DNA from 2 places in the Paenibacillus sp. JSM ZJ436 genome. Region 2 is predicted to be linked to the other one. Evidence: riboswitches for the same ligand, from Rfam matches in the RefSeq annotation. Region 2 holds a riboswitch; the other holds the start of a gene.
What was found. Region 2 has a riboswitch for ZMP and ZTP ahead of rpiB (ribose 5-phosphate isomerase B). Riboswitches for the same ligand answer to the same signal wherever they lie in the genome.

Region 1 (7,979 bases), on a different contig from region 2:
GGGTCTTTCTCCTGCTGCTGGCCGTGTTTATTCTTCCGTTCGTGCCGCTGCTGATCTGGTCCTTCTCGCTGCAATGGCGGTTTCCGGAGCTGCTGCCAGTCTTTAGTCTCCGTGCATGGTCCTATGTGTTCTCGTCTCATTCCCAGGTATGGACCTCCATTCTGAACAGTTTGGGGCTTGCAGCAGCGACAAGTGTGATCTCGCAGCTGGTTGCGTATCCGGCAGCAAGAGCTCTCGGCTTGTATATTCAATGGGGGAATCGCTGGATTCGCCTCGCACTGATTGCCCCCATTCTGATTCCCGGCATTGCCATTGCGGTCGGAGTACATGTGTTTTTTCTTCAGATCGGGCTGTCTGACCGCTGGCTGGGTGTGCTGCTTGCTCATCTTATTCCGGCAGCGCCATACTCGATCTATTTGCTATACGGCTTCTATGCCGGCTATGATTCCGGATATGAGAAGCAGCTGCGCCTGCTGGGTGCCACGCGCTGGCAGTCGTTTGTTCAGGCTGAGCTGCCCCTGTTGAAGCCGGTGCTCACGCTGAGTATTCTGTTCAGCTTTCTGAACTCCTGGAGTCAGTATTTATTTACGCTGTTCATCGGCGGGGGAAGCTTGATTACACTGCCGATGCTGCTCCTCAGCACACTTTCTAGCGGCGATTACAGTTTGATGGGAGCTTTAAGCATGGTATTTGTTATTCCTGCGTTGTTGGTTGTGATCTACAGTGCAAGAGAAACACAGGTGGATCAATTTGCTGAAAAGGGGGAAGCGGCATGACCGCCATTACAAAAGAGCCGTTCCTGCAGGTGTCCGGTATCGGCTGCAGCTACAGCTCATCGTTTACTCTGGCCGAACAATCCTTTACGCTGGAGAAAGGACAGCTGCTCGTGATCCTGGGACCTTCGGGAAGCGGAAAATCAACGCTGCTGCAGCTGCTGGCCGGTCTTCTTCATCCAGAGCGGGGCAGCATCATCATGGGCGGCCGGCGTATTCATCAGCTTCCACCGGAGAAGCGGGGGTTGTCCATGATCTTTCAGAAGCCTTACCTGCTGCCGTTCTTAAGCGTCGGACATAATGTTGAAATCGGATTAAAGCTGAAGGGCGTAAAGCCGAAGGAAAGAAAAGCCAAAGCGGAGCAGCTCTTGGCGGAGGTGGGACTTGCGGGCTTTTACTCGCGGTCCTTGTCTTCATTATCCGGTGGCCAAGAGCAGCGCGCAGCGCTGGCCCGGTCATTGATCATTGAGCCGGAGCTGCTGCTGCTCGATGAGCCATTCAGCCAGCTGGACCCGCTGCTTCGCAGGCAGATGGGCAGCTGGCTTGCAGATCTCAAGCGTACGCGTGAGGTTCCAATGATCATGGTGACGCATGACCGGGAAGAGGCCATGACGCTGGGCGACCGGTTTCTCCTGGTGAATCAGGGGAAGCGAGAGCAGTACGGGACCTTGGAGGATCTTTACTATCGTCCGGCAAGCCCGTGGGCAGCGGCATTTATGGGGATGGACAACAGGCTGAGAGGGATCAAGCTGGGAAGCCGGGTGCGTACCCTGTTTGGAGAGCTGCCGCTTCATCCCTCACTGGCTTCATTACGTGATGGACCGGTTCAGGCTGCATTAAGATCCGAATGGCTGATTCTGGATTCTTCATCTCCGGTGCAGGGAGAGGTGCGGCGTGTTTCTTTTCGAGGAGACCATACGCTGCTGGAGCTGGAGGCTCAAGACGAGCACCTGGTGATGAAGCTGCCCGGACTGGTGCAGCATGTTCCCGGTCAGCGATTAGGCATTCAATACAATCGGGATGAGCTGTGGTGCTTTCCCATGTAAGAAGGAGGGGAGAAAATGCTGGACTCTTATGCTAGAAATACCGTTCAGCCGATCATTCATTGGGGCGCCATCGTCCTTCACAAAGCCGGCCTGTCGGCGAATGCGGTCAGCTGGATCGCAATGACGCTCGGAGTCGGCAGTGCCGCCGTGTTCCTGGCTGGCTATCCGGCTGCCGCTGTTGTGATGTTATGGCTTTCCGGCTATCTGGATGCTGTGGATGGAACCATTGCACGCATGACCAAGCCCTCCAAATGGGGCAATGTGCTGGATATTGTGTTTGATCGTATCGTTGAAGGGGCGATGATGTCCGCCCTGGTTCTAGCGTATCCCGGTGCAAATGCACCGTTAATTTTGAGCCTGGCTGGAATTCTGGTCGTGGTGACAACCTTTTTGGTGACAGGAAATGTGATTGAGAATTCAGGCATAAAAGGGTTTCATTATAACCCCGGGATCTTGGAGCGGACGGAATCCTTTGCTTTTTTTACCGTGATGATGCTGTTTTCTTCGGTGGCGTTTGCCGCGGCCTGGATCTTTTTTAGCCTGTTAGTGCTTACTGCGATCAAGCATCTGTGGGATGTGTACACCTGGTTGAAGCGCCATGGGGCTTAAAAAGCTAGCACGGCGGCATTCTATTTCACATGTAAGGGAGAGGGAAATATGCGTATTGATTTGACAGGAAAAATGGCTCTGGTCACTGGGGGTACGGGCCAGCTCGGTCGGGTAATGATTTCTACACTCGCGGAGTGCGGAGCTGATATCGTCATTCATTACCGGAGTAATGCGGAGAAAGCGAATCAGCTGCTTCAGGAGGTTCTGCAGACCGGAAGAAAAGCAATGATCGTTCAAGGAGATATTACGAGTCAGGAATCCGTGATGCAGATGAAGGAGCAGATTCAAGCCAGTCTGGGCAGGCTTCCAGATATTACGGTTGCCAATGCTGTCGAGCAGTACGCCTGGACCTCGGTTCTAGAGCAGGATCCCCGTGATTATCAGAGTCAGTTCGACAGCTGTGTGATGCAGAGCGTTTATCTTGCCAAAGCCTTTATTCCTTCCATGGCCGAGAGAGGTTACGGAAGGTTTATCGGGATCAATACGGAATGCTCCATGCAGAATTTCCCGAACCAATCAGCGTACACCGCTGGAAAAAGAGGGATGGACGGCGTCTATCGCGTACTGGCGAAGGAGGTCGGGGAGCAGGGGATTACGGTCAATCAGGTCGCCCCGGGATGGACGGTCAGTGACCGGGATCGGGATCAAGGCACAGAGCATAACGCCTCTTATGAGCAGCAGGTTCCCCTGCGGCGCCGGGGTACGGATCAGGAAATTGCCAATATGGTGGCTTTTCTTGCATCAGATCTGGCTTCTTTTACGACAGGCGCGTACATTCCCGTCTGCGGCGGTAACGTCATGCCGGCCATTTAGTCATTCCAAGGAGGCGTCCTGAACCTTTTTTCATCTCGGCTTAAATGTGATAGAATAGTCATATTCGCACTTGAACATGAACTAACTTACTTGAGCCGGAGGGTACCATGGAGCTTATTAATTTATCAGAAGTACAGCAGATGCTGAACAAGCTGCAGGATCAGGAACTTTACGTCCATCTGGAGCTGACTACAGGTGCATATGCTGCGCATGTGGACAGCTCCCGACATCCTGCGGCTAATTTTATAACCAATGCCAAGGTGTGCTATTCCAGTGGAAAAATTTCTGGAGCAGGACCCTACCGGGTTGGCTTGAAGACCGAAGAGGGCTGGGTTTACGCGGAAGGACTCACGCACTTTGAGGAGAGCGATAAAGAACGCCTGATTTTGGCAGGCCATGATACGCAGGGCAAACTGGTAGTTGCATTGCAGCTCAGCCAGGAGCCTTTTTAAGGAACAGGAGATGAACGACATGATGACAAAAAGGGTCCTGGTTGTATTTCCGCACCCGGACGATGAAGCCTTCGGCACTTCCGGGACATTGGCGAAGCTAATTCACGAGGGCTGGCAGGTCACCTATGCCTGTCTTACGCTTGGCGAAATGGGCCGGAACATGGGGGTGCCTCCCTTTGCCAATCGGATTACGCTTCCGGCCATTCGTAAGCTGGAGCTGGAGGATTCCTGTAAGGCGATCGGAATACAGGATGTAAGAATGCTGGGCTTCCATGATAAGATGGTGGAATTTGAAGAGCCGGAAGTGATCGACGGTGAAATGAAGAAGCTTTTGGATGAGGTAAAGCCATCGCTGGTGATTACCTTCTATCCCGGATACAGCGTTCATCCGGATCATGATGCTACAGGGGCTTCTGTTATCCGGACGATTCAGAGACTGCCGAAGGATGAGCGCCCCGAGGTGCATTGCCTTGCATTCTCCAACGGCTGTCGGGATTACATTGGAGAGCCTGATGTATATCAGGATGTTGAGGAATATATAGATCAGAAGATCCAATCGATTACAGCACATCGTTCGCAGTTTCAAGCCCCGGAGCTCGTGGGCGACAAGAAGCTGTCCCGAGAAGATATGGTTCTGCGATTTGGTGTGGAAAGCTTTTGGACCTACCCTTTTGAAGGGTAATCTAACAGATTTAAATTCATAGAGAAAGCGGGAGCGGTATGGGTCGCAAATGGAATAATATTAAGGAAAAGAAAGCCTCTAAGGATGCAAATACGAGCCGGATTTATGCGAAATTCGGCGTAGAAATTTATGTGGCTGCAAAGAAGGGTGAGCCGGACCCAGAGTCGAACCGAGCGCTGAAGGTCGTTCTGGAGCGGGCCAAAACCTATAACGTGCCTAAAGCCATTATTGATCGGGCATTGGATAAAGCAAAGGGCAGCGGCGAAGAAACGTACACAGAGCTTCGTTATGAGGGCTTCGGTCCCAACGGCGCTATGGTCATTGTCGATACGCTGACGAATAACGTGAACCGGACGGCATCAGATGTCCGCTCTGCATTTAACAAGAATGGCGGCAATATGGGCGTCAGCGGATCGGTAGCTTATATGTTCGACTCCACGGCCGTGTTTGGTATGACCGGTAAATCGCTGGACGAGGTGTTCGAGCTTATGATGGAGGCCGACATCGAAGTGCGTGACATCGTGGAAGAGGATGATGTCGTCATTATTTACGCAGAGCCGGATCAGTATCACGAGGTCCAGGAGGCGCTGAAGCAAGCCGGCGTTACTGAATTTACGGTTGCTGAATTGAGCATGCTGCCTCAAACCTATGTCAGCCTGCCCGAGGATTCCATTCCACAATTCGAGAAGCTGATCGATGCGCTTGAGGATCTGGAGGATGTGCAGCAGGTATACCACAACGTGGAGTATGACGAGGAGTAAGCATGAACTCACTTTTTGAGTAGAACAATTATACAAAGAATAGGAGTCAGTTGTCTTAATAGTTGCGGGATGACTCTAAAATACGTATGATAGAACTATAATTCAGCACGGAGATGTAACTGGCGTAGCATGGGAAACCATGGGGGAGCATCATCGTGGATATCGCCGTACGCCTGGGCAGAGGTAAGGAGTGTCTTTCTCCTTGCCTCTTTTTTGTAATTTCGGTTCTGCCGGATCATTTCGACAAAGCGAGGAGATTACCATGTTAAAGACCCGCAAAATGATGCTGCTTGGCTCTGGGGAGCTGGGCAAAGAGGTTATTCTGGAGGCACAGCGTTTAGGTGTTGAGACGGTGGCGGTAGACCGGTATGGCCATGCACCTGCCATGCAGGTGGCTCATCGGCACTATGTGATTGATATGATGGATGCGTCCCGGCTGCGTCAGATCATTGAGGAAGAGAAGCCGGATTTGATCGTTCCGGAGATTGAGGCCCTGGCCACCCACGAGCTGGAAAAGTTGGAGGCGGAAGGACACCGCGTGATTCCGACGGCGCGTGCAGCAAGGCTGACCATGGACCGTGAAGGCATTCGGCGTCTGGCTGCCGAGAAGCTGGGTCTGCCTACGGCAGGGTATCAGTTTGCCGACACATACGAAGAATTTGATGCTGCGGTCAAGTCAACCGGCTATCCTTGCGTGATCAAGCCGCTCATGAGCTCTTCAGGTAAAGGACAAAGTGTATGCCGCCGTGAAGAAGACATTCAGTCCTGCTGGAATATGGCGATGGAAGGCGGCCGTGTGCAGAACGGAAGAGTCATTATTGAGGAATTTATCCCGTTTGAATCTGAGATTACACTGTTAACCGTTCGCTCGGTCAGTGGAACCGTCTTCTGTCCACCAATCGGACATATTCAGGAAAGCGGCGATTATATTGAATCCTGGCAGCCTCATGCCATGAGTGAAGACCAGCTTGCCGAGGCCAAAAGAATTGCTCAGGCTATCACTGATGAGCTTGGCGGTTACGGCTTATTTGGGGTCGAGCTGTTTCTAGCCAAGGACCGGGTTTACTTCAGTGAAGTTTCCCCAAGGCCTCATGATACTGGACTTGTGACCCTGGTTACCCAGAATCTATCGGAGTTTGCACTTCATGTCCGGGCGATTCTGGGCTACCCGATCCCTGAGATTGAGCTGATTACGCCTGGCGCCAGTCGGCCGCTGAAGGCTGCGGTCGAGCTGGAGCACTATGAAGTGACTGGCGTCGAGAAGGCCCTTGCTGTGCCTCGTACCCAGGTTCGGATCTTCGGCAAGCCGGTGACCAAGATCGGTCGCCGGATGGCTGTCGCATTGTCTGCGGCGGACAGCGTAGAGCAGGCCAGAACTCACGCCAAGCAAGCCTTGGATGCTATGCAAATTGTACCTTCTGAATGATAAAGCCAAACAAGCGTGCGATCTCATCATGAGGCAGCACGCTTGTTTTGTTGATAAACCCCTTCATGTATTTCATACCTTCATCAAGTGATTTAATTCACAATACTGAGAATCTATGGTATATTGTTTCCATTCCTATAAATTGCGGCTTGCACAAGGATGAAGTACAAAAGGGAGTGGGGTTATGAGGTACACATTGAATGCTTTTGGTAAAGTGCTTGCGGCTTTTTTGACACCGGCCATGGTCTCGTTCTTCTTTACGCTTCAAAGATCCTTTGAGATCCAGCCAAGTCATGAGGTCAGCTCATCCACCGGTTATATATTTGCAGCCGGTTACGTCTTCTTTCTTCCGTTCACTCTATTATTCCTTCTGCCATTATCGCTTCTAGCAGATATGACCATTGCGAGAATTCTTCATACCTTACGTCAAAAACAAAGGCATTTCATCACAATTATTGTATCCCTATTTGTGTACGGCGCGTTAGGTATGCTTGGTGGATGGTTGGGAGGATTAATGATTCAGCATTGGTTTCAAATGTCGATGACGATCCTGCTTGCGAGTCTTTTCTGGGTGCTTCAGACTGTCATAAGTATGGCTCTAATCTTCTTTGTTCGCAGAAAATAAAGATCTGTGGCGAGGTTTTAACCATTTAGACAAGAACTTTTTACCAAAGTGTGCGTTTAATACTAGGGAGCTGGAAAAATAAAACGAGAAACTTAAGGGAGCACAGGTATGAATTTGAAAAAGTTAACGATATTCGCTTTGCTGGTCGTCGTACAGGCTGCTGCAGTTCTTCCTGCAGGAGCTGAGTCTGTAAGTACGGGACCCGTACCCGGCACAGTGACCGGCGAAGTCTATGAAGCACCGCAGAGTGAGAAGGACGGACAGCTAGAAGTTATTCAAGGAGAAGTGGAAGAAGTAGAAGCGGACAAGGACGTTGTACCAGGGCAAGGTACAGAAGATGCAGAAGAAGCAGAAGAAGGAGCTGGAAACAGCCCGGAATCGGAGCCTGCGCCATCGCCGGTGTCCATGAACGAACTCATTTTTTATTATAATAGTACAAAGCTTGAGCTAGGCGGACAGGTGTATCAAGCGCCGCAGCCATTGCTGGTCAATAAAGGTATTTCTTATGTTCCGATCCGGACGCTGGTTGACCGTGTTGGTTTCAAGCTCCGCTATGAAGCCAAGACGAAGGAAACCGTGATTCTGAAGGGGGATACCGAGCTGCGCTTCAAGACAGACAGCGCCAGCTACACGGTGAATGGTGTCGTAAAGTCAATGAAAGGGGCATCGTATCAGACCAAAGGAACCTTCATGGTTCCGCTGACGTCCATAACACAAGCGCTCATTCTGAAGTACCAAGTGGATAACATCGGCAAGCGCATCATTATGAATCTGGAGCAGAAGCCTGTAGCA
Region 2 (7,979 bases):
CGCCTCCTCCTGAAGTCCGCCGGAATCCGTCAGGATCAGGTGGGTGTGCGGGTAGAAATTGTGGAAGTCCACCACATCCATCGGATCGATCAGGCGGATGCGGGGATGGCCTCCCAGAATCTCATGAGCCGGCTCCAGCACCGCAGGGCTGGGATGAACAGGATACACGATCGCAACGTCCTCAAACTCATCCGCAATCCGCTTCACAGCGCGGAACACATTACGATGCGGCTCCCCCTGCGACTCCCGCCGGTGGGCGGTCATCAGAATCAGCCGTTTGCCTTTGGCCCAGTCCAGCATCGGGTGGGTATAATCCGGCTTCACGGTATAACGGAACACATCGGTAATGGTGTTGCCTGTCACATAGATCGAGTCTTCATTCTTGTTCTCGCTTCTCAAATTGCCCGCAGACAAATCGGTTGGTGCAAAATGAATATCAGCCAGCACCCCGGTCAGCTGGCGGTTCATCTCCTCCGGATACGGAGAAAGCTTGTTCCATGTTCGAAGACCGGCTTCAACATGGCCCACCTGGATCTTCTGAAGAAAAGCCGCATAGCTGGCGAGGAAGGTCGTCAGCGTGTCGCCGTGAACGAGCACAATGTCCGGCTTCGCTTCGCGCAGCACGGGCTCCAGCCCCTCCAGCACGCGAACCGTAATTTCATTCAGCGTCTGGCGGTCCTTCATTACATTCAGATCATAATCCGGCACGATGCCGAATACGTCCAGCACTTGATCAAGCATCTGGCGGTGCTGCGCGGTCACGCAGACCACAGATTCAATGTGCTCGGGATGGCGCTGAAGCTCCAGAATGAGCGGCGCCATTTTGATCGCCTCCGGCCGGACGCCGAAGATCGTCATCACTTTAATTTTGGACATGTTGGACTAACTCCTCTTCTCCCGCTATACAGCAAAGACCTTCCATGCGAAAGCATGGATCAAAGCATCACAGCGTTTATATCTCGGCTTGCGGCGGCTACTTCGTGCCGTACAGCCGGTCACCGGCATCGCCAAGGCCAGGCACAATGTACCCGTGATCATCCAGACCCTCGTCCAGCGCCGCTACATAAATATCGACATCCGGATGAGCATCATGCACGGCCTTCACGCCCTCCGGCGCGGCAACCAGGTTCATCATCTTGATCTGTGTGCAGCCGCGCTTCTTCAGCACATCAATGGCCGCAATCGCCGAGCCGCCGGTAGCCAGCATGGGATCGATCACGATCAGCTCGCGCTCGGTCACATCGGTTGGCAGCTTGGTATAATATTCGACCGGCTGCAGCGTTTCCGGATCCCGGAACAAGCCGACATGTCCGACCTTCGCCGCCGGCAGCAGCTTCACGACGCCATCCAGCATCCCCAGCCCGGCGCGAAGAATCGGGATGAGCCCCAGCATGCGGCCAGAAATGACCTTGCCCTCCGTCTGCGCCACCGGTGTCGTTACAGCAATAGATTCCAATGAAATATTGCGTGTAATTTCATACGCCATCAAGGTAGCGACCTCATCCACCAGCTCCCGAAAATCCTTCGTGTTGGTCTGCTTATCGCGTATAAAAGTTAGTTTGTGTTGAATTAAAGGGTGATCACAAATCACCAATTTTCCCATGTCAGGTCCCTCCGGTTGGTTACGTATATGTTCTTATATGTTCTTCAATATGGGCTGCAAGCAGGATTGTGGCTCCATAAATCTTGTCTATTATATCACTCCCGGATGTGATTTTACACCTGCAAGACCGATGAATGTTTTCCACCTGTAAAAGCGGCGTTTCCCGCTCTGTAAAGAATATGCAAGAAACCCCGTCATACCTGACGGGGCCTTGGTAATAGCAGTCGATATAGGATTAGTACTTCATTTCAGGATACAGCGGGTATTGGTCCGTCAGCTCAGCCACCATACGGGCGGCCTTCGCCAGATTCTCCTCGTCCTTCGGCTGGCGAAGCGTCATGGCAATGACCTTGCCGATCGTCTTCATTGCAGCTTCGTCCATGCCGCGGGAGGTGACTGCCGGCGTACCAAGCCGGATGCCGCTGGTCACAAACGGAGATGTCGGGTCAAACGGAATGGCGTTCTTGTTCACCGTGATGCCGATGGAGTCGAGCACTTTTTCCGCGTCCTTGCCGGTGATGTCCATATTGCGGGTATCAAGCAGCATCAGGTGATTGTCAGTGCCGCCGGATACAATGTTCAGGCCTTCCTCAATCAGCGTTTCGCACAGCACCTTCGCGTTGTTCACCACCTGCTGGCAGTATTCCTTGAAGGAAGGCTGCAGCGCTTCACCGAAAGCCACCGCCTTGGAAGCAATGACGTGCATCAAAGGACCGCCCTGGGAGCCAGGGAACACAGCCTTGTCAATAGCCGTCGCCCATGGCTGCTTGCACAGAATCAAGCCGCCGCGAGGTCCGCGCAGTGTCTTGTGCGTAGTTGTCGTTACAAAATGCGCATGCGGAACCGGGCTCGGATGCAGACCGGCTGCAACAAGGCCGGCGATGTGCGCCATGTCTACCATGAAGAGCGCGCCGACGTCGTTTGCGATGGAAGCCATTTTTTCGAAATCAATGATCCGCGGGTATGCACTCGCGCCGGCTACAATCAGGCGAGGGCGGTGCTTGAACGCCGCTTTGCGGACTTCATCATAGTCGATGAGGAAGCTGTCTTCCTGTACGCCATAGGCAACGAAGTTGTACAGCAGGCCCGAAGCGTTCACAGGGCTGCCGTGCGTCAGATGTCCGCCATGAGCAAGGTTCATACCCAGTACGGTATCTCCAGGCTTCAGCACAGCCAGGTAAACGGCCATGTTCGCTTGTGCGCCAGAGTGAGGCTGTACATTCGCATGATCTGCTCCGAACAGCTCCTTCGCACGGTCACGCGCCAGATCCTCAACAATATCTACACGCTCACAGCCGCCGTAGTAGCGCTTGCCCGGCAGGCCTTCCGCGTATTTGTTCGTCAGCACGGAGCCCATAGCTTCCATAACAGCCTCGCTGACAATGTTCTCTGATGCAATCAGCTCAATGTTGCTGCGCTGGCGGGAAAGCTCCAGATTCATGGCTTCCAGTACAGCCGGGTCGGCCTTGCGCAAATGTTCCATCATAATTATTTCCTCCCTGAATCTACATAGTATTTATATAAAAGTAAGGTAAATAACGTCATCAATCACAAAAACCGGCTCCGCTCTCGTTCTCCAGCCTGTACACGGCGCGTTCGCCGCCGATCAGCTTCGGGCGGGTAAATGCCGCAGTTACTCTCGCCTCGCCGATGCTGCGGCGCGAAGGGCGGAAGGGCACCGCGACATGCCTCAGATGCATGCCAATCAGCGTCTCGCCAATATCGAGCCCCGCATCTGCCGCGACATGCTCCGCCAGGCACGGCTGCCGAAAGCTGCGGTAAGCGGCCGCGGCCATCGAGCCGCCGGCTTTAGGGACGGGAATCGCTGCAACCTCATTCAAGGACAGCCGCTCCAGCACCTCCCGCTCCATAACCAGCGCGCGGTTGAGATGCTCGCAGCACTGATAGACCGTATCAAAGCCCAGCTCCTGCTGCACCTCTTGAATACCTTGAAGCAGCTGCTCCGCGATGTCCAGGGCGCCGCTTGTGCCGATCCGCCGGCCCGCCGCTTCACTCGTGCTTGTGCCGACCACCAGCACCTTGCCCGACCTGAGACCGGCTGCTTCCGCCAGCTCTCTCAATACCTGCGCCGTCTGCTCCTTCAAGCTCATGTCTCTCACTTCTGCCCCATGCTCCATCCAGTGGACCGCCTCCCGCCTGTATATTGTATGGAAGTGTTCTTATGCCAAGTTGAGCCGTATCCCTAGAAGGACCGCAGCCTCGGCTTCCCCCGAAGCACCAAGCTCCAGGCTCCTGGGATTAGGCTTTCAGATACCGATCTTCAATGGCCTTAATCTTGCTTACACGCCCGATGTGGCGCTCACCTTGGCTGAATTCCGTGTTCAGCCAGGCTGTTACGATCTCCGCAGCCAGCCCCGGCCCCACGACACGCTCGCCCAGTGCCAGCACATTGCTGTCGTTATGCTCCCGCGTCGCTTTGGCGGAGAATACATCATGGGTCAATGCGCAGCGGATGCCCGGCACCTTGTTCGCTGCAATGCTCATGCCGATCCCCGTTCCGCAAATCAGAATGCCCCGGTCAGCTTCACCGGCGATGACCCGCTCGCAGACGGGCAGAGCATAATCCGGATAATCCACAGACGTCTCACAGCCGCAGCTTAAATCCTCAACCTCATGCCCCAGCTCCTGAATGACCTTGATCATCTCTTCCTTCAAGCGTATCCCGGCGTGATCCGTACCCAATGCGATTCTCATGATTGAAAAACCTCCTCGTGATTTCATCCTCTGGTTCAAATACTAGTTATAGTATAACCCATGGTCTGGCCAAAAGACGAAAAAAGAGCAGTCTGCACACGCATAGCGTGCACAAATGCTCTTTGCCCAGGCGACCGGCCGTATGTCTCCGATGCTCCATCGTGGTTTACTCCACTTCGTCGCCAGTTACATCGGAATCTCACTTTTTCCACTTCATCTTAAATCAAAACATCCCCAAAAGCAAGGGAGACATTTGGACCATTTACGTCGATGTGCAGCCGTCCCTCATTCCGATAAACAGCAGGATGAAAGACTGCAAAAAACCGGCTCTCTAAAGCCAGCCTCAGCGCGCTTCTCCCTCCAGCTTGTCCAGCAGGCGGAACAGCGCGGTCCGGATCTCGGCCGCCGTCGCCTCATAGTCCTCCAGCGAGCCGCCGTAAGGATCCGAGATATCAAAGCTCGGAATCCGCTGGCGCAGCTCGATCAAGCGCTCCCGTTCCTGGCTGGACTGGGCACCGCCGAGCGAACGGGCCAGCTCTGCCGATACATAGAGCCGGTCCAGCTCCTGCAGATCCTGCATGACCTGCTCATCCGCTCCGGCAAACTCCTTCAGCGTATGCACCTTGTCTGCTGCCTCCGGAAACCGGGAAATCGCGAACTGCTTGTGGGACTGAGTCAGTGTCAGAATCAAATCTGCCCATGCTACCAGCTCCCGGCTGAGCGGCTTCGAGGTGAATTCCCCCTCAATGCTCTGATCCCGCAGCACCGCCTGGGCGTGACGTGAAATCGGCATGCCCTCCACGGCAGCTACCCCGGCAGAGCGTACCTCAAGCTTCATGGACCTTCCGGCCGCCAGCTTGCGCAGCATGCCTTCCGCCATGGGGCTGCGGCACGTATTGCCTGTGCACAGAAATAAAATATTAGTCACGGCTTCTCGCCTCCTGTCGCCTGTAAAGATCTGCGGTTATTGTATCAAAAGATAAACATCAAGCCAAACAGAAGCAAAATCGCGCCCCCTGCCAGCTCGCCGTATTCCCCTAGGCGGCTTGCCGCCTTCCGCCCCAGCAGCAGGCCGCAGATGGACATCAGCCCGCCGACAATACCGAAGGCATTGACGATCAATGCCGCGTGGCTGTTGAACATCCCCAGGGAGACTCCGACCGAGAAGGAGTCGATGCTGACGCTCAAAGAAAATAGAAGCATCCCTAGCAGGGTCGTATGGTTCACGGGACGGGATTCCCCCTGTTGAAAAGAGTTCCAGATCATATGTCCGCCCAGCAGCACGAGCAGCCCTCCCGCTGCAATCCCCGTAATCTCGCCCAGCAGAGCGCCGACATATCGGCCGAAGATGAGCCCCAGCAGAGGCATCAGCATATGAAACAGTGCCGTCATGAGCCCGATAGCCAGAACATGCCGAAGGCGTACCCCCCTCATGCCGACTCCGATGCCCAGCGAAAAAGCATCCAGCCCCAGGGCCACGGCCATCATCAAGATCGCGGCCAGCTGCCCGGTCTGGACAGATGTCTCCAGCATGCGCTTTCCTCCAAGTCCTATGGTCTTGTACACCATATGCGGACAAGGAGGAAATCATTCCGCGCGGGCGCGGGAAGGCCAGGGCCGAGGCGGTGCTGTAGGCGCGTTGAGCATCGCGGGCGCGGGAGGCCAGGGCCGGGACAGCGCTGGGGGCGCGTTAAGCATCGCGGGCGCGGGAAGGCTAGGGGCGGGGCAGCGCTGGGGGCGCGTTAAGCATCGCGGGCGCGAGAAGGCCAGGGCCGGGGCGGGGACAGCGCGTCCCGCTGATCAGGCGTCGGCATCTATGATGTGATGCCCCGCCGCCTTCAGGAGCCGGTTCATCACTGCGGCACCGAGGCCTTCCTCCGGGCAGGCTTCCGCCAGGAGGAAGGCCGCGCCGGCCTCATCGAATTGCCGCAGGCCGGCGTACAGCCGCCGTGCCGCTTCCTCTGGCGCGGCCAAGCTGCCGAGCGAGACGGCAACGTCCGCGCGGTAGAAGCCGATGTGCTCGTCGAACGACAGCACACCGGTCTTCTCCCCGCGCGTGCGGGCCGCGTCCAGCTCGGCCTGGATGCGGGCGGACACGGCAGCTGCCGTCCGCCCGGTGACCACGCACAGCGCGCCCTGAGGCGCATAGTGCGTGTACTTCATGCCCGGCGAGCGGGGCGCCGGGCTGTCTGTGCCCCCGGCGTGCGCCAGCGCCGGGTCGCGCCGCACGCTTGCCGCAATGCCGGCAAGCTGCTCTTCGGTGACGCCGCCGGGGCGAAGCACCGTAACGGCGCCGTCCGGGGCGGCCTGCACGACTGTCGATTCGACGCCGACGCCTGCCGGTCCGCCGTCGAGCACACCGTCGATGGCCCCCGACAGGTCCTCCAGCACATGCGCGGCCAGCGTCGGGCTGGGACGGCCCGAGCGGTTCGCGCTCGGCGCGGCCAGCGGACAGCCGGAGGCGCGGATCAGCGCCAGCGCCGCCGGATGATCCGGCATCCGCACGGCGACCGTATCCAGCCCGGCCGTCACCCGCGGCGATACCGCGCCGGGCTTCACCGGCAGCACCAGCGTCAGCGGGCCGGGCCAGAACTGCGCCATCAGACGCCGCTCGGTGTCATTCACGCCGGTCACCAGCTCCTGCAGCTGTGCCGGATCTGCAATGTGTACGATGAGCGGATTGTCCGAAGGCCGTCCCTTCGCGGCAAAAATCTGCTCCACCGCAGCCGTGCTGCGCGCATCCGCGCCGAGCCCGTACACCGTTTCCGTCGGAAAAGCGACGGTTCCGCCTGCCGCCAGCACAGCTCCTGCTTCCTGCAGAGCACAAGTGTCGGGTGCATCCGCACTGCCGAGGATCTCCTCCGGCCCTCTCCTGCTTCCAGCTGACAGTCTGCGGGAATCCGCATGGAACAAAGCCGCAGCGCCCCCTTCAGCCTCAGCCCCATCAAGGGCGCTTCCGCCCAGCATCCACAGCTTCGTTGCACGCTTGCCGCCTGTCAGCGGCTGTCTTTCTTTTGCTGCATCTTGCCATTTCTCATGCTTCATCTATATCCCAAGCTTTCTCTTCGAATTCAATCACAAAAAGTGCTTCCAACCCTGAGCGCTCCCCGCCGCTTGACAAGCGGTAGTGGCGGCGCTGAAGAGAACAAGCACTCTTTTGCTAGAAAGTGTATCATATTCCACCCTACTTAAACAGTCCGCTAACCCAGCTCCACAGCGACGCCAGCAGGTCCAAGAGGAAGAACCGTACCTCCGGCGCACTCGCCTCTGCCTCTGCCGTCTCAGACGGAGCGGGCTCGGCAGAAGCCGTGCGTGTTCCTGCAGCCTCCTTTGGCGCACTCACATCTCCATTGTCCCCGATGAAGCACAGCGGCGGAAACAGCACGCACCACCAGTTCTTGCCCTTGCCGGATCCCAGTGTAATGCGAACCGCCTCGTAATCACCTGCGGGATAAATCACTCTTCCGTACATTTTGGTCGGAAAAGGGACCTCGCCCAGCTCCACCTGGTAAGCATACGTGATGCCCCGTACAGCCAGCTCCTGTGCAACCAGCGCCTCGATCTCCGGCAAGTGATTTCTCGTCATCGCCTTCGCCTGCTCCAGGCTCTCCGGTGCCAGCTCACCTACCCAGCTCTTCATCTGCATTACGACAGCGTCACG

Region 1: linked by a shared signal. The riboswitch ahead of purT (formate-dependent phosphoribosylglycinamide formyltransferase) and the one ahead of rpiB (ribose 5-phosphate isomerase B) in region 2 are both predicted to bind ZMP and ZTP.

The regions. Positions count from the first base shown of each region.
Region 1 covers NZ_JBISEO010000001.1:455,560-463,538, reverse strand. Annotated here, with positions in the region: gene ACH6EH_RS02310 (ABC transporter permease) at 1-776, shown strand, start outside; gene ACH6EH_RS02305 (ABC transporter ATP-binding protein) at 773-1,819, shown strand; gene ACH6EH_RS02300 (CDP-alcohol phosphatidyltransferase family protein) at 1,835-2,428, shown strand; gene ACH6EH_RS02295 (SDR family NAD(P)-dependent oxidoreductase) at 2,477-3,241, shown strand; gene ACH6EH_RS02290 (YojF family protein) at 3,349-3,693, shown strand; gene bshB2 (bacillithiol biosynthesis deacetylase BshB2) at 3,716-4,375, shown strand; gene ACH6EH_RS02280 (YebC/PmpR family DNA-binding transcriptional regulator) at 4,414-5,136, shown strand; ZMP/ZTP riboswitch at 5,242-5,322, shown strand; gene purT (formate-dependent phosphoribosylglycinamide formyltransferase) at 5,399-6,562, shown strand; gene ACH6EH_RS02270 (hypothetical protein) at 6,747-7,187, shown strand; gene ACH6EH_RS02265 (stalk domain-containing protein) at 7,296-7,979, shown strand, end outside.
Region 2 covers NZ_JBISEO010000005.1:69,465-77,443, forward strand. Annotated here, with positions in the region: gene wecB (non-hydrolyzing UDP-N-acetylglucosamine 2-epimerase) at 1-876, opposite strand, end outside; gene upp (uracil phosphoribosyltransferase) at 974-1,603, opposite strand; gene glyA (serine hydroxymethyltransferase) at 1,839-3,089, opposite strand; gene ACH6EH_RS08460 (TIGR01440 family protein) at 3,148-3,741, opposite strand; gene rpiB (ribose 5-phosphate isomerase B) at 3,863-4,318, opposite strand; ZMP/ZTP riboswitch at 4,436-4,518, opposite strand; gene ACH6EH_RS08470 (low molecular weight protein arginine phosphatase) at 4,662-5,246, opposite strand; gene ACH6EH_RS08475 (manganese efflux pump MntP) at 5,291-5,851, opposite strand; gene ACH6EH_RS08480 (hypothetical protein) at 5,871-6,143, shown strand; gene ACH6EH_RS08485 (L-threonylcarbamoyladenylate synthase) at 6,119-7,285, opposite strand; gene spoIIR (stage II sporulation protein R) at 7,503-7,979, opposite strand, start outside.